DNA from 3 places in the Polaromonas sp. P1_G4 genome. Region 1 is predicted to be linked to each of the others. Evidence: predicted binding sites of a transcription regulator. Region 1 holds the regulator's gene; each other region holds the start of a gene.
The links. The regulator sigma-54, encoded in region 1, starts transcription at its own class of promoters, with help from an activator protein. The targets are predictions, from matches to a motif close to TGGCANGNAANCTGCTTT.
Positions count from the first base shown of each region.

Region 2: glnK (P-II family nitrogen regulator) is a predicted target of sigma-54. The motif match lies at 746-763, and genes of this name have one in related genera.
Region 3: AC1D1X_RS03450 (formate/nitrite transporter family protein) is a predicted target of sigma-54. The motif match lies at 1,059-1,076, and genes of this name have one in related genera.

Region 1 covers NZ_JBFUCA010000560.1:18-2,214, forward strand. Annotated here, with positions in the region: partial or broken gene AC1D1X_RS20465 (class I SAM-dependent RNA methyltransferase) at 1-213, opposite strand, end outside; gene AC1D1X_RS20470 (RNA polymerase factor sigma-54) at 256-1,791, opposite strand; gene lptB (LPS export ABC transporter ATP-binding protein) at 1,936-2,197, opposite strand, start outside.
Region 2 covers NZ_JBFUCA010000022.1:15,421-17,617, reverse strand. Annotated here, with positions in the region: partial or broken gene AC1D1X_RS02310 (magnesium chelatase domain-containing protein) at 1-318, opposite strand, end outside; gene glnK (P-II family nitrogen regulator) at 900-1,238, shown strand; gene AC1D1X_RS02300 (ammonium transporter) at 1,271-2,197, shown strand, end outside.
Region 3 covers NZ_JBFUCA010000037.1:772-2,968, reverse strand. Annotated here, with positions in the region: gene AC1D1X_RS03455 (alkaline phosphatase D family protein) at 1-796, opposite strand, end outside; gene AC1D1X_RS03450 (formate/nitrite transporter family protein) at 1,236-2,048, shown strand; partial or broken gene AC1D1X_RS03445 (PP2C family protein-serine/threonine phosphatase) at 2,120-2,197, shown strand, end outside.

The DNA.
Region 1 (2,197 bases):
TTCGCTGCGGTACTGGTTGTGCTGCAGCTCGATCAGCACGCGCTGCGCCAGMCGGCTGTGCAGGTTGAGCTGCAACGCGTCGCGCCACGAAGCCTGCAGCTGCACGCCGGCGCGCCAGGCTTTGCCGTCGATCCCGGTGACACGCTTGACCTCGGTGGCCAGCAGGGTTTCGACGCCTGCGGCGCACGGTAAAAAGAGTTGGAGTTGATTCATGACTGACTTTGAGGGGCGGGGCAGCGCGGCCTGATTGGGCGGCTAGAGTGATTTGCGCAGGTTGGCGGGCGCGATGCGGAGCGCCTCGCGGTACTTGGCCACGGTGCGGCGGGCGCATTCAATGCCCTGCTCCTTGAGCATTTCGGAAATCTGGTTGTCGCTGAGCGGCTTCTTGAGGCTTTCTGACGAGACAAATTGTTTGATGAGCGCGCGCACCGCTGTGCTGGAAGCATTGCCGCCGGTTTCGGTGCCGAGTGCGGAACCGAAGAAATACTTGAGCTCGAAAGTACCGAAAGGGGTGCCCATGTACTTGGCCGTGGTCACGCGGGAGATGGTGGACTCATGCAGGCCCAGTTCATCGGCGATTTCGCGCAGCACCAGCGGCCGCATGGCGAGTTCGCCGTGCGTGAAGAAGTTTTTCTGCCGTTCCACAATCGCGCTGCTTACGCGCAGGATGGTGTCAAAGCGCTGCTGGATGTTCTTGATGAACCAGCGGGCCTCCTGCAGGCGCTGCTGCAGCGCCTGGCCGCCCTGGCCTTTGTGCTGCTTGAGGGCATTGGCATAAATGTCGTGCACGCGAAGGCGCGGCATGACGTCGCCATTGAGCGAAACCTTGAAGCCCCGGCCCGATTTGATGACGATGACGTCGGGCACGATCAGGTTGCGCTCCACGTTCACAAAGCGGCGCCCGGGCTTGGGGTCGAGCCGGCCAATCACCGTGATGGCGCCCTTGATGGCGGCTTCGGTGAACCCACACAGGTGCGACAGGCGCTTGACATCGCGCTTGGCCAGCAGCTCCATGGGTTGCTTGCACATGGCAATGGCTGCGCGGGTTTCTTCGCAGTCCTTGCAGTCCAGCAGTTGCAGGCTCAGGCATTCCGCCAGGTTGCGCGCACCGACACCGRCAGGCTCCATGTGGTGCAGCAGCTTGAGCGCCATCGCAAAACGCTGCTCCAGCTCTTCCGCCTGCGCCATGTCATCTCTTGCAAGACCGGCCGCGAGCGACGCCAGGCTGTCTTCAAGGTAGCCGTCGTCGTTGAGCGATTCAATGAGGAAGTGCAGCGCGGCGCGATCTTCCTCCGACAGGCGCAAGCTCAGCGATTGCCGGTGCAGGTGGTCCTGCAGCGACTCATGGCTGCCCGTGAGGTCGGAGGCCTCGGCTTCGCTCTCTTCATTGTTGTTCTTGCGCGCCGGTGCGTCGCTTCCCCACTCGCTGTCGTCGGGCGTGGTTTCTACCGTGCCATCGCCTTCCCAGCTTTCCTCGAGCTTGGGCTCCGCACTGACTTCTGCGTCATTCGGGGCTGTAGCGCCAGTCTCGTCTGCGCCGCCAGCTATCGAATCCGTAGCAGATTCAAACTCGCGGCTGTCCTGGCTTACCGGCGTGTTGATGTGCTCCAGCCCAAACTCTTCGCGCACCGCCGTCTCTTCCGACACTTCCAGAAACGGGTTTTCGTCGAGCATCTGCTCGACCTCCTGGCTCAACTCAAGCGTCGACAGCTGCAACAGCCGGATCGACTGCTGCAGCTGGGGCGTCAGCGCAAGATGCTGCGAGACGCGGAGTGACAGGCCTTGTTTCACTGGATTTTCAAATGTGCGGAAAGATAAAACGACATGTCTTCGGCCAGCAGGGGCCGCGGAACTGGCTTCGCCAGGCCGCAGGCGCCGTCCCCAGAGGGGGAGAGGGAGCTACACGAAGTGAGCGACAACAGGGGGGAACCATCTTCACATCTTGAAGTGTTCGCCGAGATAGACTCTTCGTACATCGGCGTTGTTCACGATCTCGGACGGTGTGCCTTGCGCCAGCACATGGCCGTCGCTGATGATGTAGGCGTGGTCGCAAATGCCCAGTGTTTCACGCACGTTGTGGTCGGTGATCAGCACGCCGATGCCGCGCGATTTGAGGAAACCGATGATGCGCTGGATTTCGATCACGGCAATGGGGTCGATACCGGCAAAGGGCTCATCCAGCAGGATGAAGCGCGGC
Region 2 (2,197 bases), on a different contig from region 1:
CTCATAGCCTTCCAGTTTGCGGGCGTCGATCTGGCCGCTGGCCGCCAGGATTCCGAGCGCGATGGGCAGATCGAAACGGCCGGAATCCTTGGGAAGATCAGCGGGTGCCAGATTGACCGTAATGCGTTTATTGGCGGGAAATTCCAGTCCGGCGTTCTGGATGGCCGAGCGCACGCGTTCACGCGCTTCCTTGACTTCCGTTTCCGCAAGCCCGACCAGCGTAAAGCTGGGCAAACCGTTGGCAAGATGCACCTCCACCTGCACGGGCCTTGCTTCCAGGCCCAACAAGGCGCGGCTATGCACTAAAGACAAGCTCATTCGAAACTTCCTCCCTCAGAGGCGGCATCACAACTGAACCCGAGGCCATCCCGGGTTGCAGGTGCACCATACCTTCACCTAAGACGAGTATCGCCTAGCGAGAGAAGCCACCCGCTGGTTCACCAGAAAGGTGTGCCCCGCTGCATCCGATAGTGGCACTCACTTTCGTCCCGTGCACTTGCCTGGTTGTGTCAGTACCAGGATCCGCCGTGGCATTCTTGCCGCCGATCTCCTGGTGCTGGCCGTCCCAGAAACGAACGTTGCAGAAGACCGCCGTGCACTAAAGACAGGCTTGGTGATGCCTTTTTAGCTTAATGCTCCAAAATTGTGCGCTTGATTGCCCTTTATTGGTGCATCGTATCCGGCGCGATTCGCGGAGGTTCGCTCGAAGTTCAGGGGCGGGCCGGTCATCCATGCAAAGCGTCTTTGGCACGTTACCTGCTAAGAAGTCCACGCAAGTTGCCAACCTTTGGAGCTTCTACGGAGACTCCATCAGCAATGACTCGTACAAAAGCCTTAATCCGGCTGAGGTGGTGCTTGACGATGCTGCTTCCCTATTCATCCCTGGAGGAACCCTGAAAATGAAACTCGTAACGGCCATCATTAAACCGTTCAAGCTGGACGAAGTGCGTGAAGCGCTTTCCGGCATTGGCGTGCAAGGCATTACTGTGACTGAAGTCAAAGGCTTCGGCCGCCAGAAAGGCCATACCGAGCTGTACCGCGGTGCAGAGTATGTCGTCGATTTTCTGCCCAAGGTCAAGATCGAAGCAGCAGTCTCCGACGATCTGGTGGATCGCGTGATTGAAGCGGTTGAGGGCGCCGCCCGCACCGGCAAGATCGGCGACGGCAAGGTTTTTGTTTACAACCTCGAGCAGGTCGTGCGCATCCGTACCGGTGAAACCGGCAAGGAAGCGCTGTAAGGCTTACCCCAAAAAACGAAGAGAACATAGACATGAAAAAACTACTTGCCTCCCTTGTACTGGGACTGAGCCTGCTGACGACCGGCGCCGTGATGGCGCAGGCCCCGGCAGCTGCACCCGCCGCTTCCGCTGCAGAAGCCAAGCCGGCTGAAGCTGCTGCTTCCGCCGCCGCGCCTGCCGCAGCGACAGCACCCGCCGCTGCAGCTGCAGCCTCTGCACCGGCTGCCGCTGCGCCCGTTCCCAACAAAGGCGACACCGCCTGGATGATGGTTTCCACGCTGCTGGTCATCATGATGACCGTGCCTGGCCTGGCCCTGTTCTACGGCGGTCTGGTCCGCAGCAAGAACATGCTGTCCGTCCTGATGCAGGTCATGGTGACGTTCTCGATGATCGTCGTGCTGTGGTTTATCTATGGCTACAGCCTGGCTTTCACCGAAGGCAACGCCTTCTTCGGCGGCTTCGACCGGCTCTTCATGAAGGGCATCTGGGACAACGTCGCGGGCACCTTTGCCAATGGCGCCACCTTCAGCAAGGGTGTCGTGATCCCCGAGATCGTGTTCGCAGCCTTCCAGGCCACTTTTGCCGGCATCACCTGCGCGCTGATCGTTGGCGCCTTTGCCGAACGCATCAAGTTCTCCGCAGTGCTGCTGTTCATGGCGATCTGGTTCACCTTCAGCTATGCACCTATTGCCCACATGGTCTGGTTCTGGATGGGCCCTGACGCCTACACCGGCAAGGAAGTCGCCGACGCCATGAGCGCCAAGGGCGGTTATATCTGGCAAATGGGCGCCCTGGATTTTGCAGGCGGTACCGTGGTGCACATCAACGCCGCTGTCGCCGGCCTGGTAGGCGCCTTCTGCATAGGCAAGCGTATCGGCTACGGCAAGGAAGCCATGGCCCCTCACAGCCTCACGTTGACCATGGTTGGCGCCGCATTGCTGTGGGTGGGCTGGTTCGGC
Region 3 (2,197 bases), on a different contig from region 1:
TGGAGTCAGACCAGTTATTGGCCACCTCGTGGTCATCCCATTGCCAGATTTGCGGCACTTCAGCTGCCATGCGGCGCACATTGGTGTCCATCAGGTTGTAGCGATAGCGGCCGCGGTACTCGTTGAGTGTTTCCGCGACCTTGCTGACCTCTTCGGTGACCACGTTGTTCCAGAGGGAACCATCAGCAAGCTTGACCTGCGCCGTGATGGGACCATCGGCGTAAATCGTGTCGCCACAATGCAGGAAGAAGTCAGGGTTGACCTTTCGCATCTGCTCGTAGATTTTCATGCCGCCCCATGCCTCGTTGATGCCCCAGCCTTGCCCGGCCGTATCGCCACTCCATGTGAAGCGCACGTCGCGTACAGCCTTGGCCCCTGCGCCGGCAGGCAGACGCAGGTGGCCGGCCACGGCTTCAGACAGCACACGTTCGTTATGCAGGTCTTGCAGCACCACCCGGTAGAAAATTTCCTGGCCCGCCGGCAGGCCCGTCAGGTCCACGCGCCCGGTGAAGTCGGTGTCGTCCATCAGGTAAGGGCCCCGCACGCGCGTGGCATTGGTAAAACTGGCGGTCGTTGCCCACTCGAGCCAAAGGCGTGAAGGCCGGTCGCTGCGGGTCCATATCACCGCGCCGTCCGCTTTTGGGTCGCCACTTTGAACCCCGTGGGCCATTTGGGGCCGCATGGCTTCGCGCGTGATGAGGGCAGGGGCTGACTGCGCCTTGGCGAGGCGGGGAAGCACCATGGCCGAGCCTCCCAACACGGCAGCAGTCGAATTAACAAATTGTCGGCGATCCATGGGTTTCTCCAGAAAAAGTAGTGGCGTTGGAMCGCCTATTCTTTTGGCAGGACATGTCAGCTTCATGAATCATCTGCCCGTCGAAAAGCTGTAGTGCTGCCGGGTGCGCATCGTCCAAGCCAGCGCCTGGGTGGCCAGACGATGTAACGGTTGGCACCAAAATATTTGTCAATGGCGTTGAAATGCACAAATTTGGGGCGACGCAATCGCCTCCGCAGTGCCTCCGGGGGCCAGCAAGGCCGGATCCGCGGTGTTTTGCTAGCGGCACGGTATGTGCTTGCATCCCTGAGGTCAGGCTGACGAAGGCCTGCGCAGGGTAAAGCGAGCTTCGCGGTGCCCAATCGATCTGAATGGATAACGGCGTCCACTTCGGTCTTCAATCTTTTTGAAGATCTCGAAGTGGATTTTTTTTTGGCAAAACAGGATTTAGAGGGATCGTATGGCTTATTTAGTGCCTTCGGAATTTGTGACCAAGATGGTGGATGCGGGTGAATCCAAAATCTTCATGTCTACCCGCGACACCGTGATCCGGGCCTATATGGCCGGCGCCATCCTGGCGCTGGCGGCCTGGTTCGCCGTCACCATCAACGTGCAAACCGGCCAGCCGCTGCTGGGCGCCGTGCTGTTTCCGGTCGGTTTTGTCATGCTCTACCTGTTCGGCTTCGACTTGCTCACCGGCGTGTTCGTGCTGTGCCCGCTGGCGCTGATCGACAAACGCCCGGGCGTCACGGTCAAGGGCGTTCTGCGCAATTGGGGCCTGGTGTTCACCGGCAACTTCCTGGGTGCCTTCACGGTGGCCGTGATGATGGCAATCTACGTCACCAACGGCTTTTCGACCGAGCCCAACGCCGTGGGCAAGGCCATCGGCGTTGTGGGCGAGAACCGCACGCTGGGCTACCAGAAGTACGGCGCCAACGGCATGCTCACATTGTTCGTGCGCGGCATGCTGTGCAACTGGATGGTGTCGGCCGGCGTGGTGGGGGCGATGATCTCCACCCAGGTGAGCGGCAAGGTGATCGCGATGTGGATGCCCATCATGCTGTTCTTCTACATGGTGTTCGAGCATTCCATCGTGAACATGTTCCTGTTCCCGTCCGGCCTGCTGCTGGGCGCGCATTTCACCATCATGGACTACCTGATCTGGAACGAAATTCCGACGGTGCTGGGCAACCTGGTGGGCGGCCTGGCCTTCACCGGCTTGACGCTGTATGCCACGCACATTAAAACCGGACCGTCACGTTCCTTTAAATAACCTGCTTTCAAAACAAAAGCTCCCGCGCATGCAAGATACAAAGATGCGCGGGGGCTTTGCCGGTACCCCACATGTCCAGTGAACTGAAGATATCGGCAGGTCAGTATTCGGACAAGGGCCGCAAGGAAACCAACCAGGATTTCCACGGC